2 regions of the Isoptericola sp. NPDC056618 genome follow, and region 1 is predicted to be linked to the other one. Evidence: riboswitches for the same ligand, from Rfam matches in the RefSeq annotation. Region 1 holds a riboswitch; the other holds the start of a gene.

Region 1 (7,221 bases):
CTCGGGGCGGGCGGGTCGAGCGGGGGCGCCGCCGCCGCCGTCGCCGCGGGCCTGCTGCCGTGCGCGCCCGGGTCGGACGGCGGCGGCTCGGTGCGCATCCCCGCCGCGGCGTGCGGGGTGGTCGGGCTCAAGCCGAGCCGCGGCCTCGTCCCCGCGGGGTCGGGGCAGGAGTCGCTCGGCGGTCTGGTCGTGGACGGGCCCCTCGCCCGCACCACCGAGGACACCGCGCTGCTGCTCGAGGGGATGCTCACCCGGACGCCCGACGGGCGGGTGGCGCACCCGCTGACGCTGCGCGCACCGTCGGCCCGCGCCGGGGAGTACCTGGCCGCGGCCCGCCGCGGCGAGGTGGCGGGAGAGGGCGGCGAGGACGTGCGGGGCCGCTTCCGGATCGGCGTCACGACCGACTCCGCCTGGGACGACTTCTACGCCATCACGACGTCGGACGACGCGCGCGCCGCGCTCGACACCGGCGTGGCGACGCTCACCGGGCTCGGGCACGAGGTGGACGGCCTGTCCCTCGAGCCCGACCCGACGTACGGCCCGGCCTTCCGCACCCTGTGGATGGCGGGCGCGTCCGCGGTGCCGCTCGACGACCCCGCCCGACTCGACCGCCTCGAGCCGCTCACCCGATGGCTCATCGGCCGTGGCCGCCAGGTGCCCGCGCGCGAGCTCGCGGAGGCGCTGCGCGCCCTGACCGCCTTCGAGCGCCGGCTGGTCGCGCAGGTGTCGCGGTTCGACGCCGTCGTCACCCCCGCCCTCGCGATGACGCCCCGCCCGCTCGGCTGGTTCGACCCCGAGGACCCGGAGCGCAACTTCGAGCAGCAGTGCCAGTACACGCCGTGGACGTCGATGCTCAACGTGGCCGGCCTGCCCGCGATCACCGTGCCCACGCGGTGGACCGACGACGGGCTGCCGATGGGCGTGCAGCTGATCGGGCGGCCGGGCGGGGAGACGACGCTCCTCGCCCTCGCCGCCCAGCTCGAGGACCGGCTGCGCTGGGCGGACCGGCACCCGCCGGCCTGGTGATCAGGCGGGGATCCTCTCCGCCGCCGCGCCGTCGAGCGGCGGGTAGCTCTCGCCACCCACCCGCTCCGCCGCCGCGATGTACCCGGCCAGGGCCGAGCGCGAGCGGGCGAGCCTCGCCATCTGGTCCTCCAGGCGCCGCAGGCGGGAGCGCATCGCGGTCAGGAGCTCGACACAGCCGGGCAGCTGCGGCTCCTCGCCGACCGCGCACGGCAGGACGTAGGCGATGTCCTCGGACGACAGGCCGGCGTCGAGCAGGTGCCGGATCTGCCGCACCCGCAGCACGGCCCCCTCGTCGAACTCGCGGTAGCCGTTCGAGCGCCGGGCGACCTCCAGCAGGCCCTGGGCCTCGTAGTAGCGCAGCTGGTGCGTCCGCACGCCCGTGCGGCGGCTCAGCTCCCCGATCCGCATCCCGCTCCCCCTTGACCTTCACACCGGTATGAACGTCGACGATGCTGCCATGGTCACCAGAACCCACAAGCCGTCGCCCCCCGCCCCCGTCTCCGTCGTCGGTCTCGGCCTCATGGGTCGCGCGCTCGCCGGCGCGTTCCTCCGGGCCGGGCACCCCACCACCGTGTGGAACCGCACCGCCGCCAAGGCCGACGCCCTGGTGGCGGACGGCGCGCGCCTGGCGCCCTCGGCGGCCGCGGCGGTGCGTCCCGGCGCCCTGACGATCGTCTGCCTCACCGACGACGCCGCCGTGCGCGAGCTGATCGGCCAGGACGGCGTCGACGTCACCGGCGCCCCGCTGGTCAACCTCACGTCCAGCAGCTCCTCGCAGGCCAGGGAGACCGCCCGGTGGGCCGCCCGACGCGGAGCGCGATACCTCGACGGCGCGATCATGGCCGTGCCCTCCGCGATCGGGACGGCGGACGCGGTCGTCCTGCACAGCGGGCCCCGGGCGGACTTCGACGCGCACGCGGCCACGCTCGCGGCGCTCGGCACCGTCACCCACCTCGGCGAGGACCCCGGGCTGGCATCCCTCTACGACGCGGCCGGCCTCACGATGATGTGGAGCGTCCTCGACGCGTGGCTGCACGGCACCGCCATGCTCCGCACGGCCGGGGTGGACGCCGCCGCCTTCGCGCCGTTCGCCCGGCAGATCGCGGAGGGCGTGGCCGGTTGGCTGCCCGGCTACGCGGAGCAGGTCGACAGCGGCAGCTTCCCGGCCGAGGCCTCCGCCCTCGAGACGGACGTGCGCGCGATGGCGCACCTCGTCGAGGAGAGCGAGGCGCTGGGCGTGAGCACCGAGCTGCCGAGACTGCTCAAGGCCGTGGCGGACCGTGGCGTCGCCGCGGGCCACGGTCACGAGCAGTACCCGGTGCTGATCGAGGAGTTCGGCCGCCCGGCGCCCTGACCTGCCGGCCGCCACCCGGAGGACCCACGACCTGAGACGTCGGCGTGCGAGCCGGCGGGCACGCGCCTACGGTCGGTCTTCGAGGTCGTTCGTATGACGGAAGGAGCCCCGATGGGACTGGGAGACAAGGCCAAGCACCTCGCGGAAGAGGCCGAAGGCAAGGTCAAGGAAGCCACGGGCAAGCTCACCGGCGACGAGAGCAAGGAGGCCGAGGGCAAGGCCCAGCAGGCCAGCGCGAACCTCAAGCAGGCGGGCGACGACACCAAGGACGCGTTCAAGAAGTGACCCGCTGACACGACGGGGCGCCACCGCACAGTGGCGCCCCGTCGTCATGCCCCGCTGGGGCGGGACCGACTGCTCAGAGGTCGTCGGGCAGGCAGCCGAAGGCTTCGTCGGCGCCCAGCGCGGCGGTGGCGAGCAGCCCCTCGAGGCCGGAGCCGTCGGGCACGGGGCGGGGATCGTCGACGACGACCCACAGCCCGTCCACGACGTCGTACCGCGCCTGCGGCCCCTCGGTCACGAGCGAGCGGACGGCCGCGACGAGCCGCTCGACCTCCTCGCCCGCCGTCCCGAGGCCCACCGACGCGCGCACGGCGCCGGCGTCGAACCCGAGGCGGCCGAGCAGGGGGTGGGCGCAGAACCGCCCGTCGCGCACGCCGATGCCGTGCTCGGCGGACAGGTACGCGGCGACGAGGCCCGGGTCGTACCCGGTGACGGTGAACGTGACGACCCCCACCGGGTCGACGGCGTCGTCCCACACGTGCACGACCTCGACGCGCTCGACCTCGCCCAGCCCGTCCACGAGCCGGCGCCGCAGGGCGTCCTCGTGCTCGCCGGCGACCCACGGATCGAGGGCGGCGAGCTCGTCGCACGCGGCCGCGAGCGCCACCGCGCCCACGACGTTGGGCGAGCCCGCCTCGTGCCGGGCGGGGCCCTCGTGCCACTCGGTGGTGGTGGTGCGCACCCGGCGCACGGCCCCGCCGCCGGCGAGGTACGGGGTGCCGGCGTCGAGCCAGTCGCGCCGTCCGACCAGGGCGCCCGCCCCGAAGGGCGCGTACGTCTTGTGGCCCGAGAAGGCGACGTAGTCGACGCCCGTCCCCGCGAGCGAGAAGCGGCGGTGCGGCACCAGCTGGGCACCGTCGAGCACGACGCGCGCGCCCGCTCCGTGCGCCGCGGCGACGACGTCGGCCACGGGCAGCGCCTCGCCGGTCACGTTCGACGCGCCGGTGAGCGCCAGCAGGGCGTAGGGACGGCCCGCCGCGGCGGCGGAGCTCAGCTCCTCCTCGATCTCCGCGAGGGTGGCCGACACGGACGGCCCGCCGGTGACGACGGTCGCGTCGGTGACGCGCTGCCAGGGCAGAAGGTTGGCGTGGTGCTCGATGTCGAGCACGAGGACGCGGCCCGGCTCGCCGGTGGCCGGGTCGGCGGGCACGCAGCCCGCGAGCAGGTTGAGCGAGTCCGTCGTGTTGCGGGTGACGATCGTGAGGTCGTCCTCGCGGGCGCCGACGAACGCGCCGATCGTGCGGCGCGCCGTCTCGTACAGGGCGGTCGAGACCTGGGACAGGTAACCGGCGCCGCGGTGCACGCTGGCGTACAGCGGCAGCACGCGCGCGACCCGGTCCGCCACGGCCTGCAGGGCGGGCGCCGATGCCGCGACGTCGAGGTTGGCGTACGGCACCTGGCGGCCGTCGACGAGCGGCACGAGCGTGTCGCCGCCGACGACGGGCAGCACGGGGGCGACGTCGTGCACGGCGGCGGCGCGCGTGGCGGGCACCGCAGGCGCAGTGGTGAGCGTGGTCATGCGTGGTCCTCCTCGGTCGTGCCGGGGAGGTGGCTCCCCGCGCTTGCCCGTACGCCGGACGGCGCGGGGCCAGGTCGTCACCCGGGGCACCCCGCCGCGAGAGGAGGGTTGCCGGCCAGCGAGCCGGGGCTTCGCGCTGGCGCTCTTGACCTGCCGCCCATCGTGCGTGCGCAGCACCCCACGGTCAAGCGGAGCCCCGGCCCTTCTCACGATGCGGGCGCGTGGGACGCCGGCCGCGCGCCCCCTGGCACCGTCCTGCCCTCCGGCGCGCCCCCGCAGGCCCACGTCGGCGAGGGCGGCCGACCCGACGCGGGCGGACCGCGGGTCAGATGCCGGGGCCGTCGCGCCAGCCGAGCACGTTGTCCGCGCCCTGGGGGAAGGGCGCCTCGTACGGGCGCCCGCCCTCGGGGCGCGGCGGCGGCAGGTCGCGAGGGCGTTCCAGCGGCTCCTCCCGCTCGCGCCGGAACCAGCCCTTGATCGTGGCGAGGATGGCCATGGCGCGCCTCCTGTGGGCGCGGTCATTTCCGGAACCTGACCGTGACTTTACCTTTCACGGAAGGCGGGGCCCACCGGGGACGCGCGACGTTCGCCTCCCGAGACGGGGTGACCAGCAGGCGGACGGCTGTCGTACGATCGCCAGGACCATCCCGAGCGGCCGAGTGACGTGGCACGTCGACGCCGCAGCAACCCGCGGGCCGGTCGCCGGCGACGGCGGCCGTACCGGACGAGGGTGCTACCGCCACGACCGATGGGAGGACTGCGATGAGCACCCAGATCGATCCCCGCCCCGCCGAGGGCTACGCCGGCGACCTCACCCCGCAGCAGGCGTGGGACCTGCTCGCCGGCGACCCGGACGCCGTCCTGGTGGACGTGCGCACCGAGGGCGAGTGGCGCGCCATCGGCGTGCCCGACACCGCGACCGCCGGCAAGGAGCCGCTCTTCGTCGAGTGGGTGCAGGCGGGCGGGCGCCCGAACGCCGGCTTCCTCGCCGAGCTCGCCGCCGCGGGCGTCACCGCGGACCGACCGCTCGTCTTCCTCTGTCGCTCCGGCCAGCGCTCCATCGGGGCGGCGCGGCTCGCGACGTCGTCGGGCCTGGGCCCGGCGTACAACGTGCTCGAGGGCTTCGAGGGCGGTCCCGGTTTCGACGGCGTGCGCGACCGCGAGGGCTGGAAGGTGCGCGGCCTGCCCTGGGGCGCGTACGACGCCGCCGCGACGCAGCAGGCCGCGGAGCAGGCGCGATGAGCGACGCGCAGGTCCCGACCGGCCCGGGCGCCGACCCCACGACCTTCGGCGGCTCGCGCCCGCTGCCCGCCACGGTGCGGCCCGCGACGCTCGCCGTGCGCGGCGGGCACCGTCGCTCGGACTTCCAGGAGATGTCCGAGGGCCTGTTCCTCACCCAGGGGTACACCTACGGCTCGGCAGCGGACGCCGAGGCCGCGTTCGCCGGCGAGCGGTCCCAGTTCCTGTACTCGAGGTACGGCAACCCGACGGTGCACACGTTCGAGGAGCGGCTGCGCCTCATCGAGGGCGCCGAGGCCTGCTACGCCACGGCGTCGGGCATGTCGGCGGTGTTCAACACCCTCGCCGCGCTGGTCTCCAGCGGTTCGCGCATCGTGTCGGCGCGGGCCCTGTTCGGGTCGACGAACGTCATCTACGACGAGATCCTCGCCAAGTGGGGGGTGCGCGTCGACCTGGTCGACGGGCACGTGACCTCCCAGTGGGAGGAGGCCCTCGCCACGCCGGCCGACGTCGTGTTCTTCGAGTCGCCGTCCAACCCCATGCAGGACCTCGTCGACGTGCGGCGGGTGGCGGAGCTCGCGCACGCCGCGGGCGCCGTCGTCGTGGTGGACAACGTGTTCGCGACGCCCGTCCTGCAGAAGCCGCTCGAGCTCGGCGCCGACGTCGTCGTGTACTCGGCCACCAAGCACATCGACGGCCAGGGCCGTGTGCTCGGCGGCGCGATCCTCGGCTCGGAGGAGTTCCTCACCGGGCCGGTGCAGACGTTCGTGCGCAACACCGGCCCGTCGCTGAGCCCGTTCAACGCGTGGGTGCTGCTCAAGGGCCTGGAGACGCTCGACGTGCGCGTGCGCGCCCAGAATGCGGCGGCGCTGGAGGTCGCGACCGCGCTCGAGGAGCTCGACGGCGTGACCGGCGTGCGCTACCCGTTCCTGCCCTCGCACCCGCAGCACGAGCTCGCCAAGGCGCAGCAGTCGGGCGGCGGCACGGTCGTGACGTTCGACCTCGCGGTGCCCGAGGGCACCGAGCCGGCGGAGGCGAAGAAGCGGACGTTCGCGTTCCTCGACGCCCTGCAGGTCGTCGACATCTCCAACAACCTCGGCGACGCGAAGTCGATCATCACGCACCCCGCCACGACGACGCACCGCAAGCTCGGCCCGGAGGGCCGCGCCAAGGTCGGCATCGCCGAGACCACCGTGCGGCTGTCGATCGGTCTCGAGGACCCGCGCGACATCGTCGAGGACGTGGAGCAGGCCCTGCGCGCCTGAGGATCCCAGGAATTCCCTGGGCCGCCCGGGTCGGCCGTGCCTACGGTCGACCCGTGCCCGACGCGATCTTCGCCGACCCCACGCTCGCCCGGCTGTACGACCCGCTCGACCCGGACCGCCGCGACCTCGATCCGTACCTGGCGCTCGCCCGCGAGCTGGGCGCGCGCCAGGTGCTCGACGTCGGCTGCGGGACGGGCACGCTCGCCGTGCTGCTCGCGGCGGAGGGCGTCGACGTCGTCGGCGTCGACCCGGCGGGCGCCTCGCTCGACGTGGCCCGCGGCAAGCCGGGCGCCGGGCGCGTGCGCTGGCTGCACGGAGACGCCACGACGCTGCCGCCGTTGCAGGTGGACCTCGCCACGATGACCGGGAACGTCGCGCAGGTCTTCCTCACCGACGACGACTGGGCGGCGACCCTCCGTGGCGTGCACGCCGCTCTCTTCCCGGGCGGTCGTCTCGTGTTCGAGACCCGCGACCCTGCGCGACGGTTCTGGGAGCGCTGGACCCGCGAGCGTACGCACCGCCGCAGCGACGTGCCG
Region 2 (7,221 bases), on a different contig from region 1:
TCGCCGACTGGGTGCTGTCCATCCGCCGCGGGGCGGACGGCGCGATCGCCTACCCGCGCCCTGCCGACGCCACGGCCTGGGCGGAGCGCCCCGAGGCCGAACGAGCCGTGGTCGCCGACCGGGTGGACACGCGCGTCGTCGGCGACCCGGCGACCGTCGTCGAACGCCTGGAGACCCTCGCGCGCGTCACCGGGGCCGACGAGCTGCTCGTCACCACCGCCACGCACGACCCCGCCGACCGGCAGCGGTCGTTCGCGCTGCTCGCCCAGGCGTGGGGCGCGACCGAGGGCGAGGCGCCCCGCGTCCCCGCCCTGGCCGCGACGCGCTGACCCGCACCGACCGACCACCCCCCTCAGGAGGACCCATGACCACGTCCGAGACCACGTCCGACACCACGCACGAGACGGCCCCCGAGGGCACCGGTCCGACCACCCCGCCGACGCAGGACGCGCGCACGGCCGGCGCGCGGGTCGCCGACGGCGCACTGCTGGTCGACGTGCGGTCGGCGCGCGGCCGCGCCGCCACCGGCGACATCCCCGGGGCGACGCTCGCCGACAGGGACGACCTGGACGCCCTCTTCGGGCCGGCCGACGCACCCGCGATCTCGCTCGACACCCCGGTCGTCGTGGTGTGCGGCTCGATCAACGGCTCCGGCCCCGTCGCCGCGGCGCTCGCGGCCCGCGGCTACACCGACGTGACCCACGTCGACGGCGGGTTCCCCGCCTGGCGCGACGCCGGCCTCCCGGCGACCGCGCCGTCGGACGTCGCGGGCGCCTGACCCGCCCGGCACCGGCACGACCCAGCCACCACGCTGCAGCGAAGGAGACCACCATGCCCGTCGAGTTCCTCGGCATCGCGACCACGAACGACGCCTCCGAGACGTCCGCCCGCACCACCGCCGCGTTCGACCCCGCCTACCTGGAGCGCATCGTGCGCGCCCACGAGGACAACGGGTGGACGCGGGTCCTGTTCGCCTACGGGTCGTCCGGCCCGGAGCCGGCGGCCCTCGCCGCGTACACGGCCGCGCGGCTGCAGAGCATCGAGCTGCTGCTGGCGCACCGGCCCAACGTCTCGTACCCGACGTACGCCGCCAAGACGTTCGCCACCCTCGACCAGCTCTCCGGGGGCCGGCTGTCGGTGCACTTCATCACCGGCGGCAACGACCACGAGCAGGGTCGCGAGGGCGACCGGCTCACCAAGGACGAGCGGTACGCGCGCACCCACGAGTACATCCGGATCGTCAAGCAGGCGTGGTCCAGCGCGGAGGCGTTCGACCACCACGGCGAGTTCTACGACTTCGAGGACTTCGCGCTCGACGCGAAGCCGGCCGCGGGCCACGTGCCGACGATCTCCTTCGGGGGGTCCTCGGACGCCGCCTTCCGGGTGGGGGCGGCCGAGGCCGACATCTACGCCGTGTGGGGCGAGCCCCTGGCCCGCACGAAGGAGCAGATCGACCGCGTGCACGCCGAGGCCGCGGCCGCGGGACGCGCGACGCCGCCGCGCATCCACGCGGCCTTCCGGCCGATCGTCGCGCCCACCGAGGAGCTGGCCTGGGAGAAGGCGCACCGCGTGCTGGACCGGATCGAGGCGCGCAAGGCGGAGCTCGGCGGGCAGCTGTCCCGGCGGCACCCGATCGACAGGCCCGAGAACGCCGGGTCGCAGCGCCTGCTCGAGATCGCCGCCGCGGGGGACCGTTACGACTCCGCGCTCTGGACCGCCACGGCGAAGGCCACCGGTGGGGCCGGCAACTCCAACGCGCTGGTCGGCACGCCCGAGCAGGTCGCCGAGGCGCTGCTCGCCTACTACGACCTCGGGGTGCGGGTCATCTCGGCGCGCGGGTACGACCTGCTCGACGACGCGATCGACTTCGGCCGGTACGTCATCCCGCTGGTGCGAGAGGGCGTGGCCGCGCGCGACCGCGCCGCCGCGGAGGCCGCCGAGGCCGAGACCCCGGGAGCCGCGGACGAGGAGCGCGTGGCCTGATGCGCTTCCAGCTGCTCGACATCGTCTTCAACCCGCCGCATCCCGTCACGGGCGAGGCGGTGCCGCCCGCGGACCGCCTCGAGCGCGTCGTCGAGCACGCCGTGCTGGCGGAGGAGCTCGGGTTCGACTCGTTCGCGGTGGGGGAGCGGCACGCCGGCGACGTGCTGTCCTCCGCGCCCACGGTGATCCTCGGGGCGGTGGCGGCCCGCACCCGCCGCATCCTGCTGTCGACCGGCGTGACCGTGCTGTCCCTGCTCGACCCGATCCGGGTGGCGGAGGACCTGGCGACCGTCGACCAGCTCTCCCGCGGGCGGCTGGAGATCGTCATCGGCAAGGGCAACGAGGAGCTGCAGTACCCGCTGCTCGGCCTCGACATCGCGAAGCAGTACGAGTACCTCGAGGAGAACTACGAGCTCCTGCGGCTGCTCCTGTCGTCGGAGGACGTCGCCTGGTCCGGTCGCCACCGCCACCGGCTGGAGCACGCCACCACCCTGCCGCGACCCTTCGCCGGGCCCTTCCGCATCTGGCACGGGTCCGCGACGAGCGAGTTCGCCGTCGACCTGGCCGCCCGGTGGGGCGACCCGATCGTGAGCGCCAACGCGCTGCAGCCGCGGGAGAGCTATGGGCGACTGATCGACCGGTACCGCGAGCGGTACGCGGCCGCCGGGCACGACCCGGCGTACGGGTTCGTCGGCGCCGGCTCCGGGGGCCTGTTCCTCGCCGACACCACGGAGCAGGCGATCGAGCAGTACCGGCCGCTGTACGAGGGGCAGGTCGCGCGGCTGCGGGCGCGCGGCTACGACCCCGCGACGCACGTCGGCAAGGCCCAGGCGTTCGAGACGATCGAGGACGCCGTCGAGCGCGGCCCGGCGCTGGTCGGCTCGCCCGAGCGGGTCGCCGAGAAGATCCTCGACTACCACGGCTCCTTCGGGCACGTGCTGCAGTCCGTCTCGGTGAACCACCTGCTGGAGCCGTCCCGCCAGGAGGACGTGCTGCGTCGGTTCGCGGCCGAGGTCGCGCCCGTCGTCCGCGCCGAGGTCACGACGACGCTCTGGGGGCCCGACGACGAGCGGCGGGCCGCCGGCTTCACCGCGGCGCAGGCGCCCACGGTGCACGGCGGCGCGCGTGCCGCGGCGCTGACCGTCTGACCGTCCGACGGGGTGTCCGGCATGCGGTCATCCTGTCGACCGGATGGTGGGCGGCGGGGAGAATGACCGCGACGTCGACCGCGTGAGGAGGCCACCACCGTGACAGTCCAGCCCACCCAGCTGGTGATCCTGGTCGTGCTCGTCCTGGCGACCGCCGTCCTCGGCGCGGTGTGGAGGTCCCGCCAGGGGCGCGTCCGCACCACGCCCGCGCGGCACGACCCGGCCGTGGACTGGGCGGCCCGCGGGGTCCGGCTGGGCGAGCGGGCGACGTTCGTCCAGCTGTCCGCCGAGGTGTGCGCCCCGTGCCGCGCCACGGCCCGCGTGCTGAAGGGCCTCGTCGAGCGCGAGGCCGGCGTCGAGCACCACGAGCTCGACGTCGACGACCATCTCGACCTCGTGCGCGAGCTCGGCGTCCTCACCACCCCGACGGTGCTGGTGCTCGACGCGACCGGGGCGCAGGCCGCACGCAGCAGCGGCGGCATGTCGCCCGCGCAGGCGCGCCAGGCACTGGCCGCCGTCGTCCCCGTCGGCTGAGCCCGTCGAGACCCGTCCCCGAGGAGAACCCATGACCTCCGAGCGTCCCGCCGGCCAGGCCCCCGTCACGCGGGCCCCGGCCGGCATCGACCCGCGCGGCCCGCGGGTGGGCGCCGCCATCACGGCGCTGCTGCTCGCCGTCGTCGTCCTCCTCGGGGCGAGCACGGCCGGACTCGTCCTGCTCGCCGTCGTGGCCGCAGGCTTCCTGCTGGGCACCGTGCGCGGAGCCCAGGGGACCGTGCAGGGCTGGCTGTTCAAGACCCTCGTGCGCCCCCGGCTCGCCCCGCCCGTCGAGCTCGAGGACCCGCGCCCGCCGCGGTTCGCCCAGCTCGTCGGCCTCGTCGTCACGGGCGTCGGCGTCGTGCTCGGGCTCGCAGGCGTGCTGGCCGCCGTGCCGTGGGCCGCGGGGATCGCGTTCGTCGCTGCCGGCCTCAACGCCGTCGTCGGCCTGTGCCTCGGCTGCGAGCTCTACCTGCTCGGCGCGCGCCTGCGGCCCTCCGCCCGCTGAGGCCGCCGCCCACCACCCGACCCGCGAAGGCCCCGCCGTCACCGACGGCGGGGCCTTCGGCGTCTGCGGCACCGAAGGGGCCCGTCCGCGTCCGTGATGTGAGACGGCCCGGCCAGCCCTTGACTCGTGCGGCCGCGGCGGCTTCCCTGCCGCCCAGGTGACGAGCGCCAGCACCCAGGCCCGGCTCGCTGGCCAGCAACCCTTCGACGTGACGGGGTGCTCCGGGAACGACCTGACCCCGCCGCGCCCGCGGCGGGGTAAGCACGGCTCCGGTCGTCCACGACCGCGCCCCGGCCCGTGCCGGCGCGGGGACGACCCGCCATGACCACGAGGAACACCACGCGATGACCACCACCCCGCGCGCACCGCGCACCCAGGACCCCAGGCGCACCCCGCGACGTACCGTCGTCGGGCTCGCCGCGACCGTCTCGGCCGCCGGCCTCCTGCTGAGCGGCTGCTCCACGGGCGCCGACGCCGCGGGCACCGGCGCCTCCGCCGACGGCGAGCCCGTCGCCGGCGGCGACCTGACGTTCGCCATCACGGTGGACTCGCACTGCATCGACCCGCAGCAGGTCGGCAACAACGACGCGATCGCGGCCGCCCGGCAGACCGTCGCCTCCCTCACCGCGCAGGACCCGGAGTCCGGCGAGATCCTGCCCTGGCTCGCGGAGAGCTGGGACGTGAACGGCGACGCCTCCAGCTACACGTTCCACCTGCGCGACGACGCCACGTTCGCCGACGGCACCCCGATCGACGCCGAGGCCGTCAAGACCAACCTCGACGCGATCGTCGACCTGGGTGCGGTCGCGTCCCTCGGGTCCCAGTACCTGGTCGGCTACGCGGGCACCACCGTCGTGGACGAGCACACCGTGACCGTCGACTTCGACGAGCCCAGCGCGCAGTTCCTCCAGGCGACGTCGACCTTCTCCCTCGGCCTGCTGTCGCCCGACTCGGCGAAGCTCTCGGCCGAGGACCGCTGCGCCGGCAAGTACGTGGGCTCCGGCCCGTTCGCGGTGAAGTCGTACACCCAGGACCAGGAGATCGTGCTGGAGAAGGTCAAGGGCTACTCCTGGGGCTCGGAGGCGAACGACCACACCGGCGAGGCCTACCTGGACACCGTGACCTTCAAGGTCATCCCCGAGGCGAGCGTGCGCACCGGCTCCCTGCAGTCCGGCCAGATCGACGCCACCGCCGCGCTCAACGCCGTCGACCTGCCGCAGTTCGACGGCAACGGCTTCTGGCTGGAGTACCGCGCCAACCCCGGTGTCGTGTTCAACCTGTTCCCGAACGAGTCCAGCCCGCTGGCCGCCGACGAGGCCGTGCGCACCGCGCTCGTCAAGGGGATCGACCGGCAGCAGATCGTCGACACGGTGCTGACCCCGCAGGACCGGCCGGCCACGGGCGTGCTGTCCCACTCGACGCCGCTGTTCGAGGACGCGGGCGACCTGCTCGCCTACGACCCCGAGGGCGCGAAGAAGATCCTCGACGACGCCGGCTGGACCGAGGGCGCCGACGGCATCCGCGAGAAGGACGGGCAGAAGCTCACCACCACCGTGACCTTCTGGCAGGTGCCCGAGCCGCTCGAGCTCGTGCAGCAGCAGCTGCGCCAGATCGGCGTCGACCTGCAGCTCAAGCACGTGACGGTCGCCGAGAAGGAGGCGGCCAACGAGGCCGGCGACTTCGACTTCGACTACTACAACCTCACCCGGTCCGACGCCGACGTGCTGCGCACGATCTTCTCGGCGAACGCCCGCAACATCAACCAGCGCGACCCGGAGAAGGTCGACCAGCTGCTGGACGAGTCCGCCGCCGCCACCGACGCGGACGAGCGCAAGAAGCTCGTGACCGAGGCGTCGGCGCTGCTGATCGAGCGCGGGCACGCCATCCCCGTCTACGAGCTGTCGACCACGATCGCCGCCGCCGACCGCGTGCAGGGGCTCACGTTCGAGGCCTCGTCGCGGCTGGACTTCTACGACGCGTGGGTCACCGACGGCGCGGGGGAGTGAGATGACGCGCTACGTGCTCCGACGCGCCGGGCAGGGGGTCTTCGTGCTCTGGGCCGCCTTCACCGTCGCGTTCTTCGTCCTCTACCTGCTGCCGAGCGACCCGGCCGCGCTGGTCGCGTCCGGGGGCGGCGAGGTGAGCCAGGTCGACCCGGCCCAGCTCGCCGCCCTGCGCGCCGAGTACGGGCTCGACCGCCCGATCCTCGTCCAGTACGGCGACGCCCTCCTGGGCGCGCTGACCGGCAGTTTCGGGGACTCGTACGTGAGCGGCGCGCCCGCCACGTCGCTCGTGACGCAGGCGCTGCCCGAGACCCTCAAGCTCACCGGGGCGGCGCTCCTGGTCGCCGTCGTGGGCGGCACCGCGGTGGCCGTGGCCAGCGTCTTCCCGCGCTCCCGGTTCCTGCGGCAGGCCCTGTCCGCCCTGCCCCCGCTCGGGGTCGCGCTACCCACGTTCTTCGTGGGCCTGGTGCTGCTGCAATGGTTCTCGTTCCGGGTGCCGGTGTTCCCGGCGATCGGCAACGACGGCGCGATCAGCCTCGTGCTGCCCACGATCACGCTCGCCGTCCCGGCCGGGGCCCAGCTCGCCCAGATCCTGTCCCGCTCCCTGCGGGGCACGCTCGGCGAGCCCTACGTCGAGACGGCGTGGGCCAAGGGCGCGAGCCGCACCCGGGTGCACCTCGTGCACGCCCTGCGCAACGCCGCCATCCCGGCGTTCACGGTGCTCGGTGTCATGGTGGGCGGCCTGCTCGGGGGCGCCGTGGTCACCGAGACCGTGTTCTCCCGCGTCGGGCTCGGCCGGCTCACGGTGCAGTCGGTGAACCAGCAGGACGTGCCCGTGGTCCTGGCGATCGTCGTGCTCTCGGCGCTCGTCTTCGTCGTCGTCACCCTCGTGGTCGACCTCGTCTACCCCCTGCTCGACCCCCGGATCCAGATGCGGGCCCCGCACCGGGCCCGCACGAGGCGCCCCACGGCGGTGACCGCATGACGCTCCAGATCCTCTCCCGGCCCGCCGCGGCGGCCGCCTCTCCCGACCCGGCGCCCGCCG

What was found. Region 1 has a riboswitch for S-adenosylmethionine ahead of ACFQ8T_RS09825 (aminotransferase class V-fold PLP-dependent enzyme). Riboswitches for the same ligand answer to the same signal wherever they lie in the genome.
Region 2: it holds a riboswitch for S-adenosylmethionine, as region 1 does, so the genes downstream of both, ACFQ8T_RS04635 (ABC transporter substrate-binding protein) here and ACFQ8T_RS09825 (aminotransferase class V-fold PLP-dependent enzyme) in region 1, are expected to answer to the same signal.

The regions. Positions count from the first base shown of each region.
Region 1 is NZ_JBHTVZ010000006.1:6,561-13,781, forward strand. It holds gene ACFQ8T_RS09805 (amidase) at 1-1,026, shown strand, start outside; gene ACFQ8T_RS09810 (MerR family transcriptional regulator) at 1,027-1,434, opposite strand; gene ACFQ8T_RS09815 (NAD(P)-dependent oxidoreductase) at 1,484-2,380, shown strand; gene ACFQ8T_RS09820 (CsbD family protein) at 2,492-2,665, shown strand; gene ACFQ8T_RS09825 (aminotransferase class V-fold PLP-dependent enzyme) at 2,739-4,181, opposite strand; SAM riboswitch class IV at 4,216-4,332, opposite strand; gene ACFQ8T_RS09830 (hypothetical protein) at 4,507-4,677, opposite strand; gene ACFQ8T_RS09835 (rhodanese-like domain-containing protein) at 4,944-5,423, shown strand; gene ACFQ8T_RS09840 (O-succinylhomoserine sulfhydrylase) at 5,420-6,685, shown strand; gene ACFQ8T_RS09845 (class I SAM-dependent methyltransferase) at 6,739-7,221, shown strand, end outside.
Region 2 is NZ_JBHTVZ010000002.1:337,468-344,688, forward strand. It holds gene ACFQ8T_RS04605 (LLM class flavin-dependent oxidoreductase) at 1-329, shown strand, start outside; gene ACFQ8T_RS04610 (rhodanese-like domain-containing protein) at 365-778, shown strand; gene ACFQ8T_RS04615 (LLM class flavin-dependent oxidoreductase) at 832-1,983, shown strand; gene ACFQ8T_RS04620 (LLM class flavin-dependent oxidoreductase) at 1,983-3,131, shown strand; gene ACFQ8T_RS04625 (TlpA family protein disulfide reductase) at 3,231-3,665, shown strand; gene ACFQ8T_RS04630 (DUF4395 domain-containing protein) at 3,697-4,173, shown strand; SAM riboswitch class IV at 4,330-4,443, shown strand; gene ACFQ8T_RS04635 (ABC transporter substrate-binding protein) at 4,518-6,179, shown strand; gene ACFQ8T_RS04640 (ABC transporter permease) at 6,181-7,161, shown strand; gene ACFQ8T_RS04645 (ABC transporter permease) at 7,158-7,221, shown strand, end outside.